Regions from separate parts of the Williamwhitmania taraxaci genome, predicted to be linked through region 2. Evidence: riboswitches for the same ligand, from Rfam matches in the RefSeq annotation. Region 2 holds a riboswitch; each other region holds the start of a gene.
What was found. Region 2 has a riboswitch for cobalamin ahead of BLS65_RS10510 (ABC transporter substrate-binding protein). Riboswitches for the same ligand answer to the same signal wherever they lie in the genome.
Positions count from the first base shown of each region.

Region 1: linked by a shared signal. The riboswitch ahead of BLS65_RS06590 (TonB-dependent receptor plug domain-containing protein) and the one ahead of BLS65_RS10510 (ABC transporter substrate-binding protein) in region 2 are both predicted to bind cobalamin.
Region 3: linked by a shared signal. The riboswitch ahead of BLS65_RS15075 (ABC transporter substrate-binding protein) and the one ahead of BLS65_RS10510 (ABC transporter substrate-binding protein) in region 2 are both predicted to bind cobalamin.

Region 1 is NZ_FMYP01000018.1:37,417-43,347, reverse strand. It holds gene ligA (NAD-dependent DNA ligase LigA) at 1-1,317, opposite strand, end outside; gene BLS65_RS06595 (DUF5074 domain-containing protein) at 1,582-2,640, opposite strand; gene BLS65_RS06590 (TonB-dependent receptor plug domain-containing protein) at 2,663-4,561, opposite strand; cobalamin riboswitch at 4,675-4,873, opposite strand; gene BLS65_RS06585 (RelA/SpoT family protein) at 5,025-5,931, shown strand, end outside.
Region 2 is NZ_FMYP01000037.1:1,922-7,852, forward strand. It holds gene BLS65_RS10485 (cobyric acid synthase) at 1-326, shown strand, start outside; gene BLS65_RS10490 (aminotransferase class I/II-fold pyridoxal phosphate-dependent enzyme) at 624-1,646, shown strand; gene cbiB (adenosylcobinamide-phosphate synthase CbiB) at 1,650-2,606, shown strand; gene BLS65_RS10500 (AAA family ATPase) at 2,989-3,516, shown strand; gene BLS65_RS10505 (GNAT family N-acetyltransferase) at 3,650-4,048, shown strand; cobalamin riboswitch at 4,306-4,493, shown strand; gene BLS65_RS10510 (ABC transporter substrate-binding protein) at 4,511-5,641, shown strand.
Region 3 is NZ_FMYP01000076.1:4,370-10,300, reverse strand. It holds gene BLS65_RS15080 (methyl-accepting chemotaxis protein) at 90-1,640, shown strand; cobalamin riboswitch at 1,736-1,919, shown strand; gene BLS65_RS15075 (ABC transporter substrate-binding protein) at 1,937-3,082, shown strand; gene BLS65_RS15070 (iron ABC transporter permease) at 3,079-4,095, shown strand; gene BLS65_RS15065 (ABC transporter ATP-binding protein) at 4,110-5,117, shown strand; gene BLS65_RS15060 (CD0519/CD1768 family membrane protein) at 5,730-5,931, shown strand, end outside.

The DNA.
Region 1 (5,931 bases), on a different contig from region 2:
CATGCGTCCCACAATTTGCGGTGGACATCCTTGGTCGTTCGGGCAAAAGTGTCGCGCTTCATCCTCGGGTCGGAATAGCTCCGAACCACACTCGGGACAGTGAGAAAGAAACACAACGGGTGCAGTATGAAGAGGTCGCTGCGCAATGTCTACGCCAACAATCTTAGGAATAATCTCGCCCCCCTTCTCTACAATTACCATGTCGCCCGTATGCAAATCGAGCAGCTGGATTTGGTCTTGATTGTGCAGCGAAGCTCTTTTTACAGTAGTTCCACCCAGATATACTGGTTCGAGATTGGCTACCGGAGTAACTGCACCCGTTCGCCCAACCTGAAAATCGACCGAAACGAGCCGGGTGTAGCCCTGTTCGGCCTTATACTTATAGGCAATTGCCCAGCGAGGCGTTTTTGCAGTAAACCCAAGCGTTTCTTGTTGTGCATAGGAGTTCACCTTCACCACAACCCCATCCGTATCGAACGGTAAATCAAATCGTGCCTTATCCCAATGATGAATAAACTCAAACACTTGCTGCATGGTATGGCATTTTCGGCTAAACTCTGATATCTTAAAGCCCCATGTCTTGGCCTTTATTAGATTTTCGTAATGCAGCTCATAAGGCAACTCTTCACCCAAGGTATAGTAGAGAAAGCAATCCAACCCCCTGCGGGCAACCTCGGCTGAATTTTGCAGTTTCAATGTACCGGCAGCTGCATTGCGCGGATTGGCAAAGAGAGCTTCTCCTTTTGATGCCCGCGTATCGTTCATCTTTTGGAAAGCTGCATGAGTAAGTATTATCTCTCCCCGCATCTCGAAGTCAGAAGGAAAATCGCTGCCGGTTAACTTAAGTGGTATCGAACGAATTGTCTTAACGTTGGCTGTAACATCGTCGCCCTTAACACCATCGCCACGAGTAACGGCCTGCACCAACAAACCATCCTTATAGATTAGATTAATGGCCGTTCCATCAAACTTCAGCTCGCATATGTATTGTGGTTCCTCACCAGCCAAGAGCTTTCTGACGCGTTGGTCGAAATCAAAAAGTTCCTCCTCTGAGTATGTATTACCCAGCGAAAGCATTGGATAGCGATGATTAACTTGCACAAATTCAGAGGAAATATCGCTTCCAACCCGTAGGCTTGGAGAAGAGGCATCCTGCAATTCGGGGAATTGCCCCTCAAGGCTCATTAACTCCCGCATTAGGGAATCATATTCAAAATCGGATATCGATGGCTCGGCTAGCACGTAATAGCTATAGTTGTGCTTATCTAAGGCATTGCGAAGTTGCTCAACTCGTTGACGGGCCTCCAGTATGGTCATTCTTCTTCTGTTTTGGGAATAAAGATAAGAAGAAGATGTTACATTAGCGCGATGAACAACGGAAGTTGTTACTAACGTTTTTACTTACTGGCAGTATGGGGTTCAAAGAACCTAACTCAAGGTTTCATTCGAAAGAGATGTCATCAAAACAGTAAAAGCCTAAAGTCAGTAATTTTGCTGTAACAAGAAAACCGCATTAATGTGCCATAACAGAAAAGGCCGAAAGGAATAATCCCTTCGGCCTTATATAATGCATTGTAAATACTACCGTACGAAGTAACCGTTGTTAGGGCCAATTCCCACAGTGTATTCCTTTACAAGTTTACCAGCCAAATCGTAGCGAAGCATTTTTCCAGCCGCAGTAAAGGATGGTGCCTGCATACCATAAACAACTCCCGATGCAGGATCGATAGCAAAACCATACACTTCAACATCTATAAATGGTGCCGTAGGTATTGTGCCGTTAATGCTCATTTTGAAGATACCCTGAACACCGTATCCAGCACCGTAGTATAGTTGGTCGCCGGCATTATTTGTGCGCAGTTGGGTTGGGTGATAAGTTGTGCTGATATTGATTGTAGTTACGTTGTATGTTGTTGGGTTTATCTTGCACAATGCCGATGTGGTAGTATTTGCACTATTCAACCAATCTACAGCACCAACACAAAGCACCCATACATCATTGTTTTTATCAACAACGAATCCGCGTGGAGAATCGGCAACATTAATCGTTTCAACAACAGCATCGGTTTTGAGGTCAATCACCGAAACGGTTTTTGCACTTCCCCAACCACCACTGTTGGCAACAAACAGTTTTGATCCCACAACAACAAGTCCTTCAGGACCTGAGCCAACGCTTATCTTTTTGGTAACAGCATTTGAATTAAGATCGATAACTACAACCTCATTATTGTCCCATGTCGAAACATATCCTTTAGTGCCGTAGGTAACCATATAACGTGGACCACCTAAATTTTCAATGGTAGCGACTTCCTTACATGATGATTTCTCTACAACCTCAATTTTGCTGGAACCGTTAAGAACAAAGTATGCATTGTTAGTAGTGAATGTCATACTCTGAAGGGCATCACCAAGCACACGATTATTTGCCTTGAAGAAAACATCCGAAGTGATAGAATCGCCTGCGGCATGGTAAATCGAGATGGAGGCATTTGCGCTACCAAAGTTTCCCTCGTTAGTTATTATCATTCCTTGGGTTAAGTCGAAAGGCAACTTGGGACCCGACGACTCATCCTTTTCACATGCAGAAAAGAGTAGCGATGCACCAACCAGCGCAATCGAAAAAATGTTTCTAATTTTCATAGTCTGTTGTTATTTAGGTTAATTATTTTCCAAAAGAGAGGACAATTCCCAACTGATAGGTACGCATTGGCATTCCATAGTTCTGCATTACCACATACTCCTCGTTCCACAAGTTATCAATGCGTGCAAATCCACGTATTTCATAACTGTTTAGTTTATAGTTTGTCTCTACCGAAAGGGAAGCAATCGAAAATGGATTTATCTGGCTAGAGTGGTCGGCAACGTCATAGCGCCTACCGGTGTAGCCTTGAGTATACTTTAGGCGAAGCCAATCAAAATCAATAAATGCTGAAAAACCATACTTATACTTTGGCACATAGGGCAGTTGCTTTCCTTCCGTTGCTTGAATAGCATCTTTTTCGTTGGTGGTGTAGGTAATAGCACCCGACAAATCGGCTCCAATAGTGAACCTTTCCAAGCGCTTCTTTAAGGTTAACGAACTCTCTACACCTCTAGACCAAACTTCGTTGTAGTTTTGAGGTCTCCAAGTTCCAGAAGAATTAGGAAGCCAAATAATCCAGTTGTCTACATTATTATTGAAAGCACTAATCTTTATTGATATAAGATTTCCATTTCCAGTGTAAACGTAATCGAGTCCAACTTCTTCTCCTAAACCATTTTCAGGCTTAAGGTTTGGATTCCCCCAACCATTTCCCCAGTAAAGGTCGTTGAAAGAGGGCACCCTGTAATTTCTAGAGACATTTGCACGCATGTATAGCCCAGTCATTAACCGAAACTGACCACCAACCGACCAGGTAATGGGTGTAGACTCTCCATCAATTATCTCCTCGCGCGCACCTGCAAAGGCTTCGATACCGCCATCCTCAGTTCTAAACCGATAACCCAGCGTGGCTGCTGGTCTTAACCGTTCCTTAGGTTCAGAATAATTGGTAGAACGAACGCGCTCATAGGCCGTATTTATACCTGCTTCAAGCACGTGGCTCTGCGACATTCGATAGATGAACTCTCCTTCCACCTGTCCGTTGGTTGAGTGGTGATTCGATCGCTCCACCGGAATATTCCGGTAAGCCTGCCAATCGTTGAAGAGAGCAGCCTTAATATTAAAATCATAGCTCGTTCTATTGGCGCGCCATTGCGATGTTGCCCGAAAAAAGCTGCTGTAATCATTCTGATTGCTCGATGCCGTGCTCATCATAGCTGGATAAGCGTTATAACCATCCTGCGCCCAAAGCGCCACAACAAGCCTGTCGGCTGGCGAAACGAGGAATGAGGCGGTTTCCATGATGCCTGCCTTACGATAGTTGGCATTGGTCTGGTTCACAATGGGCTTACCCATTTTAGTTGTGTTCCTAAACTCGTAGTTGTTTTGAGCCTCACTGTAAAATAGCCGCGATGAAATGGCAAACTTTTCGCCACCATAGGTATGCTTAATAGCGGAATACGACAACCCGTAGCTGCCCACCGACTGAAATAGCTCTCCGCTATTTCCATTGCCAAAGGCCAGCTGGTTATCGAGGTGGATTACGCCGCCTATGGCACCACTGCCAAAGAGTGCGCCGTTGCCACCTTGCTGCACGGCAATTTGATCGACAAAGAAAGTAGGGATATTGCCAAAGTTAACGCCGGAATTCATGCTACTTTGAAGGTTAACACCATTCCAAAGCACAGCGGTATGCGAGGCATTCAAACCCCGAAGAGAAATAGAAGAAGTGGCTCCAGGACCATAACTATTTACCACAAGGCCGGGCTGACTGGCAAGCATATCGGAAAGGAGCAAGCTCCGGCTTTGCTTAATATCTATGGGCGAAATTATTTTTACGGAGAGACCAGCAGAAAAGCGCTTCAACTTGGAGCTAATCACCACTTCTTTAAGGGTGATGGTATCCTCAATTGTGCTTGTCACAGGAGGGATATCGCTGGGGAGAGCTAAGACTCCAACAAGAAAAATACTCAACAACATGCGTTACAAATGATTAAAATCGTTTAAGATTCAATCATCTATAACCTGCGGAATAAAAAGAAAAAGCAAGAGAATGTAAACGAATTACACTGAGCCCTTTATCCGAAAGCTATAAATGCGAAATGTTATTGGCAGGTCTTCTGACTTACTCCCCCTTTGCTGGCCTTCCCGTCTTGAAACTAGCTCGACAGTGGCTTTTTTTGATAGCAAAAGGTTTTGATGGAGTTTACAGCAGCGGAAACTGTTCAGGATTTACACCCGATTCCCTCTTCGCTCCGCCAATGGCGGAGAACCAAAACTGCGACAAAAGTAAAATATTTTATTGGTTCCGAAATCGTTATAGCACATATTCTTCAGCATAAATCACTTTCCCTTATTGCCCAAACTGTTATCTTTTTCCAATCAAAAAGCCAATTGTTTTGTTGAAGATTTTATCTTTGCCTATATCTCACTTGCAAAACTAATGACGCCCGAAGAAAGACCCAGAGAGCACAAACAGGTTATTTACCGATTTAAAGCACTGCTTAAATCCGGCATGCATATCCTTGACAATAAGGACATTCAGCGCATAAAGGAGGCCTACAAATTGGCAGCGGAGGTCCACAAGGATATGCGTCGATCGTCGGGTGAGCCATACCTATTTCACCCTGTGGCCGTAGCTCGAATTGTGCTTGAGGAGATTGGTCTTGGGGCCACATCAGTGATTGCAGCGCTCCTTCACGACACCACACGGTTCGGTGGGCTTACCCTAGCCGAGATAGAGCAACGATTCGGCAAAGATGTTTCGGCCATTGTTGCCGGATTGAACCGTATTGCTGAGATTAACCATTCAAAGGATGCCGACCAAAGCGAGAATTACCGAAACCTGATCATCTCCATTTCGGAAGATATACGTGTAATCCTGATTAAGCTGGCCGACAGACTTGAAATTATGCGGTCGCTTAATCACTTTACAAAAGAACAACAGGCATCAAAAGCAAGAGAGACGTTTAACCTCTACGCCCCATTAGCCCATAAACTAGGTCTCTACAAGGTGAAGAGTGAGATGGAAGACCTCTCCATGAAGTTTACCGAAAACGAGGCTTACAAGAGCATAATAAAGAAACTTCGAAACACTACAGTAGCCCGTAATAAGTTTATTCGGGAGTTCATGGAACCTATCGAAGAGAAGCTGAACCTTCAGGGTCTCAACTTCGAAATAAAAGGACGAACAAAATCGGTATATTCCATTTGGAAGAAGATACAGAAACAAAATGTTCCTTTCGAAAAGATTTATGACGTATTTGCCATTCGCATTATCCTAGATACACCAAAGGATAAAGAGAAGACCGAATGTTGGAGAGTGTATTCCACGGTTACCGATAAGTATA
Region 2 (5,931 bases):
TAGAGTTTCGCTTTCGTGGTGGAGAAGAGCGCTGCACCGGCTACGAAATTCACATGGGGCGCACCACCGGTAGCCCTCAATCGGTAAATACGCTGGCCGATGGCACGGTCGATGGCTGCTGGCTCTCCAACGGCTGCTACGGAACTTACATGCATGGCATCTTCGACAATCGTTCGGTAGTCGATGCGCTCGTTGCACCTTTTACTAACCAAAAATCGGCGGCTCAATCTTACGCTTGCTTCAAGGAACAGGAGTATGATAAGCTGGCCGACCATTTTCGCCGGAATTTGGATATGGAGAGGGTGTATGAGACAATGAGACAATGAGACAATGCGGCAATGTGCCAATGAGACAATGCGGCAATGTGCCAATGAGACAATGCGGCAATGTGCCAATGCGGCAATGAGACAATGCGGCAATGCGGCAATGCGGCAATGTGCCAATGTGCCAATGTGCCAATGCGGCAATGTGCCAATGAAAAAAATAACCACGGAGGCACAGAGAACACAGAGCAAATTAATTCAGCGTCTTTTCACCCTTCACCCTTTTTACCCTTTACCCTTTAACTTTTAACCCTTTACCTTTTCACCCTTCACCTTTACCTTTTCACCTTTAACCTTCTTATGCTCTACGGTCACGGCGACGATATTTATTCCTCTAAGCGCGAAGTTGCAGCCAACTTCAGCACCAACGTTTGGTGGGGAACTCCCTACCAGCTGCTTTGGAATCATCTCTCCACGCAATTACCATTGCTTGCATCCTATCCGCACCCTTCGGCTGCCGACTTGGGCAATGTGCTGGCCAATCAGGCAGGTATCGATGGCAATAGAGTAGTAGTAACCAACGGAGCCACCGAAGCATTCTACCTTATTGCCCGCTGCTTTAGCCGACGGAGAGCCGCAATTGTGGTTCCCACCTTTATGGAGTACGAAGATGCTTGCCGGCTCAACGATGTTGATGTTTCATTCATTTCACGCGCAAGTTTCTTTGAAGGAAAGCTTGGCGATGCTAACCTTGTTTGGCTCTGCAACCCCAACAATCCAACTGGCGAGGTTTCTAGCGCCGAAGCTATTCTGGAAATAATTGGACGCTTTCCTCAAATCACCTTCGTGGTCGATCAAGCCTACGCCGCCTTTTGCGCCGAGCCACCCATTCACCCGAAAGAAGCCAACTGTTTTCCCAACCTTATACTGGTGGAGTCGCTCACCAAGTGCTACGGCATTCCCGGCATTCGTCTGGGTTACCTTATTGCCGATAAAGTGCAGTGCGAGGCCATTCAGGCGCAGCGCATGCCCTGGAGCGTGAATGCCTTGGCCATTGAGGCAGGAAAGTTTATTGCTGCCAATAGGGAATCGTTTGAAGTTCCGCTTGGCGAGCTCTTCGCGTTGCGCAACAAGCTTATGAATGATATTGCGATGGTCGATGGCTTTGAGGTTTTGCCAACCGCAGCCAGCTTTTTTCTGGTAAAGATTAATCGAGAGGGATTAAATGCCCCTCAGTTGAAGGATATGCTGCTGAGTGAGCACGGCATACTGGTGCGCGATGCCTCCAACTTTCGGGGAATCGCCGATACCAACCATATCCGCATTGCCACCCGAAGCAGCTTCGAGAATAGTTTGCTTGTGAATGCACTTAAAGAGTTATAGCTTATGCTAAATGATATTCCATTGCCGATTATTGCGCTCCTGCCGCTTGCCATCGGTTATATGCTCGATTTAATGCTTGGCGACCCCGAGCGATGGCCGCATGTGGTGAGGCTATTTGGTAATGCAATTGCCTTTGGGGAGCAAAAGTTGAACCGTGGAGCGTTCCAGTTTACTAAAGGTGCTGTTATGACTGTTCTGCTCATTGCTATTACCTACCTCTTTTTCTTTGTGGCCGATAAGCTGTTGTGCAACTATCCCATTGTCTGGCTTGCATGGAGCAGCCTATTCTGCTTTTGGGGTCTCGGCAACAAGAATCTTATTGATGAAGGGCGTGGTGTATGGAGGGCTTTAGCCCTTGGGCTCGATGCAGGGCGAAAACAGCTAAGCCGAATAGTGGGGCGAAACACCGAAACGCTTTCGGCCAAGAAGGTAAAGCTGGCAGTGCTCGAAACCCTCTCCGAGAACCTTAGCGATGGGGTAGTAGCACCCATCTTCTTCTTCGCCTTGGGTGGTGTTCCAGCCATGATGGCCTACAAAATGGTAAATACGCTCGATAGCATGGTAGGATATCGAAACCCTCGCTACGAACTGTTTGGTAAGTGTGCTGCTCGCCTCGACGATATTGCAAATTTTATCCCTGCACGCATTACGGCGCTGCTTATGGTGCTCGTTTCGCTTAGTGGGAGAGGACTTCGTTTTATTTTTATGTATGGTCACGCACATAAGAGCCCAAACTCCGGCTATCCCGAGGCAGCCTTGGCAGGTATTCTCAACATCCGGTTTGGTGGCACATCCACCAAGGGCGGCGAAGTAGTAGAAAAGCCATTTATCGGCAAAGTCGATCGAGAACCTAACGATGCTGACTTTACCCGTGCAGCTTGGATTAATCATGCAGTGGCTTTTCTTGCAGTAGTGGTAGTTGTAGGATGTAGTTTTTTAGGAGTTACGGGATTCATCTAACTTCTATTTTGGCCGTAAAATATTACGGCCCTACAACATTCTTCTTTTAATTCTTTAACTTCTATGACTTCTCTATCTCCTCTTACTTTTTTTAACTTCCTCTAACTTCATTTATTTCTTTAACTTCATTTATTTCTTTAACTTCATTTATTTCTTTAACTTCATTTATTTCTTTAACTCCTGATTAACTTTAGTATAACTCCCGATTAACTTCTTTTTTTTTAACCACAGAGAGCACAGAGAAAACACCCACAGAGAACCACAGAGAAAAGTATGAGGCAGTTTCCTTTAACTTCGTATAACTTCATCCTATTTTTTGACTTCTTTGACTTCTGTAACTTCTTTAACTCCATCTAACTTCCTCTAACTCCCTTTTCCAAAAATGCCTCGCATAATAATCACCGGTGGACCCGGCACAGGAAAGAGCAGCTTACTTGCAGCGCTGGAGCAGAAGGGATATCCCTGCTTTCCAGAAGTATCGCGCATCATTATTGCCGAGCAGCAAGCAACAGGTGGCAATCTGTTTCCATGGGGAAATATATCGGCTTTTTCCAAAGAGTGCTACGTCCGAATGCAAGCGCAGCTGGCGGATTCGTTCACCGATATCTCCTTTTTCGACAGAGGAATTCCCGATATTATTGCCTATTTGCGCCGTTACGGAAGCGCTATTCCTGCTGTGTATTTTCAAGCCAAGGAGCATTACTCCTCCACTGTTTTGGTTTGCCCTCCGTGGCCCGAGATATTTTGTAACGATCACCAACGGCCCGAGAGTTTTGACGAGACCTGCTTGTTGAACCATCACCTTTGTGAAACATATACTGCTATGGGCTTTTCCATCCTGGAAATACCTAAAGTCGGCATTGCCGAAAGGGTGGATTGGGTGCTGAAAACTATCCGTAATACGCTTTGAAATATTGCTGCGTTTTATCAGGTTTGCGCCTTCATAATTCAGTGTTCAATTCCACGCATCGACAAATAAATTCTCATAGAATTGCAACAGTCTATGTCTTATCGCAGAGGCACCACTCAGCGACGCTGTTAGGGTGAATGCCACCATTTTTGAATTTGGAGCACCTCACGATATTGCTTTTTTCGAATCCCGATTAAGTGGTAAGGCCCATTACGTGATAGTTGCCTATGCCGATGAGTTCCCGGTGGGGTATATGATTGCCTACGATAGGGATTCCGATGGATCATTCTACTGCTGGATGGCCGGAGTTACTCCGGAGTATCGAAGGAGTGGAATAGTTAGTATGTTGATGTCGGAGTTGGAACGGGTTGCCGCATCAAAGGGGTATAAGTGGGTAACCATAAAAACAAGGAACAACCACCGTCAGATGCTATCCTTTCTGGTAAAGGCTGGCTTTAACTTTACTGCGGTCGTGGAGCGTCCCGCCACAAAGGACAACCGAGTTTTGTTGGAGAAGCGAATTTCAAGATAGCGGGATAGGCAAAATATACTATGCTAATACCTTTGTTTTGCGTTTAGGAAATGGCTTTCGCTTCTAGCTATTAAATGATTTTTGCCCTATGATGGTGCCATGCCTACAATATCAATCCAATTTTCATTTGTATACGCCGGTTTCTATCGCTTCTTTGAATCCTTTAACTTCTTCTAACTTCAGCATAACTTCCTTCTTTGTTAATATCCGGTGAAAACTTCTTTGTTCAATTTCTTTTGAGAAACCTTTAAAATTAGTTCCTTTGCACCAGCTTTGGTTACCACTAATGTTGGTATTAAAAAGGGAACCTCGTGTAAATCGAGGGCTGTACCCGCAGCTGTAAGCTTCATAAGGTCTTGAATAATTGCCACTGTTCCGCCCATCGGAATGGGAAGGTTTTCAAGATGAAGCGAGCCAGAAGACCTGCCTAAGCATTATTACTTTCGGGAACAAAAGTGTGCTATGAAAATAACTTTTCTAGGTAGGAGATATATCCTACTCTTTGCAGCAGTGCTGCTTTTTGCCGGTTGCCATTCAAACCAATCCAAGCCTAAGCAAGGTCGTGAGGTATCTTTGCGCTATGCCAAACTCTTCCGTATTTGGGAATACGATGGCTATAAGATTGCCGAAGTTCGGAATCCTTGGGACACTACCCAGCTGCTTAAGCGATACATTCTGGCAGCAAATCCTAATTCCTTAACCGATAGCCTGAAATCGGTGGCTATAAGCGTACCTGTTCAGACTTTGGCCTGTGTTTTTAGCACCCATGTGTGCTTAGCCAATCGGTTGAACGTGGTGAATAGGATTACAGCCGTAAGCGAGCTGAAGTATATCAATAATAAAGCCATTCGAGCACAGGTTGCTGCGGGAAAAACCCTCGAAATGGGTCCGTCCCACAGCATCAACATGGATATTCTGCTAAAGGTTAATCCTAATGTGCTATTTGTATCTCCCTTCAAGGATAATAAGTATGGCGCAGTAGAGGCCTCAGGGATTCCGTTGGCTATCGATTGCAGCTACATGGAGGAGCATCCGCTTGCAAGGGCTGAGTGGCTTAAGTTTATGGCTCTGTTTGTGGGAAAAGAGGCCGAGGCCAACACGATATTTGATACCATTGCTCACCGCTACGAAAGGCTTGCTGCCATAAGCCGAACCGTAGCGGTGAAAGCAACGGTATTCTCGGGAAAACCGTTTAAGGAGATTTGGTATATGCCAAGCGGGCAAAGCTATGCCGCCCGTTTTATGTCCGATGCAGGTCTTTCCTACCTATGGGCCGATGTGAAGGAGTCTGGCTCACAACCCCTCGACTTTGAATCGGTGTATGCCAAAGCCGCCAAAGCCGATCTCTGGCTGATGCACGAGAATTACCAAGGAAAGTTTAACTACGCTAGATTGGCCGAGGAGAATCCTTGCTTTGCCGACTTTGCCGCATTCAAGAAGCATCGAATCATCTTCTGCAACACCTACGATAACGACTACTACGAGGAGGGGCTCCTCGAACCTGACGTTATCCTAGCCGATATCCTCTCCTTGGCTCATCCCGAACTGAAGTTGAATCATACGCCTAAGTATTACCATTGGATGGAGCAGTAGGGAGAAGTGTGAAAAGTGAAAAGTGAATGGAGGGTAAGTGAATGGAGGGTAAGTGAATGGAGGGTAAGTGGAGGATTGAAAGTAGGATGCGCTGTTGATGCGTTCTAAGCCCTGAAAGGGCGATATATAATAGCCGTTGGTGGCATCGTATTGGGTCGATTTATCGAACTAATGCTATGCAAGCCCACGGTGAAGAGAAATCGAACAATTGGCGGCGCGAACCGCAGCTGAATAGAATAAAAGGCCATGTTGCGCCGCCTTAGCCTGCATGTGAATTTTAAAGCATATTG
Region 3 (5,931 bases), on a different contig from region 2:
TACGTCAAAAAGGGGTCGGGTTTTAATCCGGCCCCTTTTATTATCGGTTGCTTTGTCCTAAATTTGATTGGATTATTAATACAGATACTATGCTAAGAAACTATCCTATTTCAGTTAGAATTGCCATGCTACTCGCAATGGTTCTGATATTCGTATTAATCGTTTCTTCGGCGTTTTGGTATGGAATGAATACCATTCGTGATCTTGGAATCCAATCTACTGAAACACGAATGCTTGATGGACAACGGGATAAAATTAAGGTGGCTACGCACTCTGTTGCCTTGTTGTTGCAAAAGTCTATTAATCCGGCACTTTCACAAAGCAAGCAAGATTCTGTGCTCCGAAACTTGGTTGATCAAATTCGATTTGAGGCCGATGAGTCGGGCTACTTTTTCATTTACAGAGGAACGGTTAACGTTGCTCTTCCTACAAAGAAAGAGCGTGTGGGGAAAGACTTGGCTGCTACTGCTGACGTAAATGGAATCCTATTTGTAAAAGAACTATTCAGACAGGCTTCCAGCGGTGGCGGATTTGTTGAGTATGTCTTTCCTAAACCAGGAAAAGGCGATGTTGCAAAAATTAGTTACTCGGAGATGATTCCTGGCACTGAAACATGGATAGGAACAGGCGTTTACGTCGATAATGTGGATGATGCGCGACAAGAGATTCGACAGAGCATTCAGTCGTTTTCATCTCGACTTTTGATTGGAATTGGAATAGGGCTGGGTTTAGTTCTTGTGTTAGTCATCATTCCATCCAGTCTGGCTATTCGCAGGAGCATTACCAAACCAATAAATGAAGCGTTAAAATCAGTAGAAAAGGTTGCCCAAGGCGACTTGACAGTCGTTTTAAACGATAACTATAATGATGAAGTGGGGATGTTGAATCGATCCTTGATGAAAATGGTGGATCAGTTAAGGGGTATTGCTGAGCAGGTTAAGAGTTCCGCTGTCTTCTTGGCCTCAAATGGCGGCGAGTTAAAATCGGCCGTGGAGCAGATGGCTCAAGGGGCAAGCGAGCAAGCTTCAGGAACGGAAGAGGTTGCTGCTTCCATGGAGCAGATGGAAGCCAATATTCGACAGGCCTCCGATAATGCCAGTCAAACAGAAAAAATGGCTGTTCAAGCCGCATTGCAGGCAACAGAAAGTGGCGAAGCGGTGCAGCAAGCAGTAGAGGTAATGCGCAGTATTGCCGATAAAATTTCTGTAGTGGAGGATATTTCACGTCAAACTAATTTGCTTGCCCTTAATGCAGCCATTGAGGCAGCTAGGGCAGGTGAGCATGGCCGTGGTTTTGCTGCCGTGGCGCAAGAGGTTAAAAAACTTGCCGAACGCGCCCAAGCCGCTTCGGCCGAAATAAATGAACTTTCAAGAAAGAGCACCGAGGTTTCCGAAAAGGCTGGTTTAATCATTCAGGGCCTTGTACCGAATATTCAGCGTACTGCTAACTTAGTTCAGGAGATATCGGCTTCGGCCAAGGAGTTGTCGGTGGGAGCCGACGAGGTAAGCAAGTCGGTAAACCAATTCGATCAGGTAGCCCAACAAAATGCTTCCTCTTCGGAAGAGATAGCCGCTACTGCCGAAAATCTATCCAAACAAGCCGACAACCTCAATGAACTAACCCAATTCTTTAAGGTATAAGGGTTAATTGCAATTTCTATTAAATTACTTGTGCAACTATTCTTATGGTTAGGATAATTGTGTCTGTTAAATATTTTCTCAGTCACAAAAAAAGCGTTCCTTTGCAGTGCATTGGTAACCGCAAGGTTATAATAGGGAATCCCGTTAAATTCGGGGGCTGTACCCGCAGCTGTAAGTCTCAAATGCCTATTGTATTACGTCACTGTTTCGGTAAATCGATAATGGGAAGACACACTAGGAGAGACGAGCCAGAAGACCTGCCATTGTTTTAATACTTTCGGGAATAAAGGTGAATAATGAAAAAACAACTCTTTTTGATTGGGGCTATCGTCCTGCTGCTATCTTCGATTTTAACCTCCTGTGGGGGTAATTCCAATTCAAATACCGACTCTGGTTTCGTTGAAGTCCCGCTTAAATATGCTCGTCTTTTTAGAGTGTTCAAAAGCCATGATGTTACACGAATCGATTTGATAAACCCTTGGGATACCGCCGTTCTACTGAAACGATACTACCTCGTTCCCAAGGATGCTGCGTCAACTAACGTTCCAGTTGATGGGGAGGTTATCGATGTTCCACTCAAACGTATGGCTTGCGCATTTGCTACTGAGATATGCTATGCCGAGCAACTTGGACTTCTCGATGCCATTGTTGGCGTTTCGGAGAAGCAGTATATTACAAATAAATATATGCTTTCGCGAATCGAGAAAGGGTTTGTGTCCGAGATTGGCCCAGCGATGGCAGTGAACCTCGAACAGTTAATAAAGATTTCTCCCGATATTTTCTTCGTCTCTCCCTTTAAGGATAATAAGTATGGTCCGGTTGAGGCTTCTGGTGTTCCCCTCGGAATCGTTTCGGCCTACTTGGAGACACACCCGTTGGGCCGAGCCGAATGGGTCAAGTTTATGGCTCTCTTTTTTGGCAAGGAGCAAGAGGCCAATAAGAATTTCTCCGAGATTGAAGTCCGTTACAAAGCGTTGGTGGCGAAAGCAAAGGAGGCTACCTTGCTTCCTACCGTGTTTGCAAGTAAACCTTACCAAGGTATATGGTATGTGTCGCCGGGAAATAGCTATATGGCACAGCTCTTTGCCGATGCGGGAGCACGCTATCTATATGCCGATCGGAAAAGCCAAGGACCTATTCCCTTCGACTTCGAAACGGTGTATAAGCAAGCGGTTCATGCCGATTTTTGGGTTGTATTAGAGAATTACCAAGGGGTGTATTCCTATCAAACTATGAAGGATGAGTATGCATCTTATGCCGACTTTGATGCCTTTAAGGCCCGTAAGGTGGTCTTCTGCAATACCAATAACACCGCCTACTACGACGAGGGGCTGCTCAGACCGGATGTTCTGCTGTCGGATCTCTTAAAAGCGTTTCACCCCGAATTGATGGAGGGCTATAATCCCGTGTATTTTGATATATTGAAGCAAGAGAAGCCATGAAAACAGGAAGATTAGCACTACTCCTAATTCTTGGGATTTTTGTTCTTACGGCGCTAAATCTGAGTCTAGGATCGGTATCTATTCCATTGAAGTGGGTGTTTGCTGCGCTTACTGGAAATGAAGACACCCCTGTAGTATATGCGAATATACTAATGAAATCGAGGTTACCGCAAACTATAACCGCAGCGTTGGCTGGTGCAGGCCTTTCAATCGCTGGTCTTTTGATGCAAACCCTCTTTCGTAATCCATTGGCAGGTCCTTCGGTTTTGGGTATTAGTTCGGGGGCAAGCCTTGGAGTAGCTGCTGTGGTGCTTTTGGCCGGAGCAGGTGGTCTTATGGGAATGTCCATTTACTACGCCTCTATAATTGCTGCTTTTGTCGGTGCTTTTGTAGTGCTTTTGCTTATTAGCTATTTTTCTGCTCGGCTCCACGATAACGCCATGCTCCTTATTATTGGTTTGATGCTCGGGTATATCACCTCTTCGTTGGTGGGTGTGCTCAATTTTTATGCAACCAGTGAGAATGTCCATTCCTATACCTTATGGGGATTAGGTTCATTCTCGGGTGTTGGATGGAGTCAGATGCCACTCTTTTCAGGGCTTATTGTTGTCGGGTTGATGATCTCACTGGGTATGCCGAAGTGGTTAAATATGCTTTTGCTCGGTGATAGATACGCCAGCAATTTAGGTTTGCGCGTGCCGCGTGCTCGCTTAGCCGTCATTATTGTGGCGGGGGTACTTACTGCGGCAGTAACGGCATTCTGCGGTCCAATAGCCTTCTTGGGTATTGCCGTACCGCAGGTTTCACGCTTTTTGGTAGGACGTAATGAGCATACCGTCTTGCTCCCCATTACATTATTAACGGGAATGTTTATTGCGCTGCTGTGTAACCTAATTGCAAGGCTACCCGGACTTGAGGGTGCTTTACCCATAAATGCAGTGACTTCATTTATGGGGGCACCTATAGTGATCTGGGTTATTTTGGATAAACGGCGCCAACGAATTACAATATAAATGGAGATGATAGTATGGAAGTAGTATTATCGGCCAAAGGCTTAACAATAGGCTATTCCAACAAGAAGGAAGGCACACTCGAAGTGCAGCGTGGCCTAAATCTTGAGTTGAGGGCAGGTGAGTTAACCTCGTTGATGGGGCAAAATGGAGTGGGGAAGTCGACTCTTATCCGCTGTCTCGCTGGGTTTTCAGATCCATTAAAGGGGGAGGTGTTGGTTCATGGAAAGCCAATAGGAAAACTATCGGAGCGGGAGATATCCAAGCTGGTATCCGTTGTGCTTACTGAAAATATCTCGCAGATAGGACTGTCGGTTTATGAGTTGGTTTCTACGGGACGATATCCCTATACGGGTTTCTTTGCCAAACTTTCGGCCGAAGATCATGCAAAAGTGGAGGAGTCGCTACAGGCAGTGGGCATGAGCTCATTTGCCGATAGAATGCTCAATGAGTTAAGCGATGGCGAACGCCAAAAGGTGATGGTGGCAAAGGCCTTAGCTCAGGAAACCCCAATCGTGATTCTCGATGAACCCACCGCATTTCTTGACCTTCCCAGTCGGATTGAACTTATGAATTTGCTGCACCAATTAGCCTCGGAGCACGAAAAGGCCGTGTTACTTTCTACTCACGACCTCGAACAGGCATTGCGCTTTTCCGATACCATCTGGCTTATCGACGGAGAAAAGAGTTTCGAGTGTGGTTCGCCTGAAGATTTGCTGCTTCAAGGTAAGCTAAAGGCGTTCTTTGGCCGCGATGGAATCATCTTCGATAACCATAGTGGAACCTTTAGGACCGAGAATCCTTTTAGTAGGGAGATTGAACTTATTGGCGATGGCCTTATCCGTCATTGGGTAGCCAATGCTCTTTACCGAAACGGGTTTACTCCGTCGATGGAACAAAACCTGCCGCTATGCATTGAGATATGCTCAGGATTTCCTACTGAATTTATTCTATCCAAACCCAACGCTGTTTCGGTAAAGATGGGAAGTGTAGCCTCTCTGATGCGGGAGCTCAGGGCGTCGTAACAGTCAACAGTCAACAGTTTTCAGTCTCCAGTATCCGGTCTACAGTCTACAGTCTAAAGTCTTCGGACTTCGGACTTCGGTCTTCGGACTTCGGACTTCGGACTTCGGTCTTCGGTCTTCGGACTTCGGTCTACAGTCTTCAGTCTTCAGTCTCCAGTATCCGGTCTACAGTCTCCAGTCTCCGGTCTACAGTCTCCGGTCTTCGGTCTCTGGTCTTCAGTCTTCAGTATCCGGTCTACAGTCTACAGTCTACAGTCTACAGTCTACAGTCTACAGTCTTCGGTCTTCAGTCTACAGTCTTCGGTCTTCGGACTTCAGTCTTCGGACTTCAGTCTTCGGACTTCAGTCTTCGGACTTCAGTCTTCGGACTTCAGTCTTCGGACTTCAGTCTTCGGACTTCAGTCTTCGGACTTCAGTCTTCGGACTTCAGTCTCCCAATGATTTTCATCATGTAGGTATTGACTTTGTTGTGTTATAAAACCTTTTTTTACATGATATTTGAAAGGTCTATTCTCTCTTTTTGACAATATTTTTATGACGCGAATTAGTCTGCGGATCAGTTGCTGATTTAACTTCCCAGAGCATTAATATTTGGTAATAAATTAAGAGAATATGTCGGGTTTCTATAAAAAATTAAAGTTTACGCACCGCAGAAGTCTAGAGGCATTGGTCTTTCTTTTCTTCTTTTTAGGTTTCTTTATCTACTTGGGCTCCGAGATGGGTACTGCTAACCTGCTGAATACACTTATGAAAACATCATGGGATTTGCTCATGAATACTGTGTTCTTCATTATGGGTATAACGGTGCTAACGG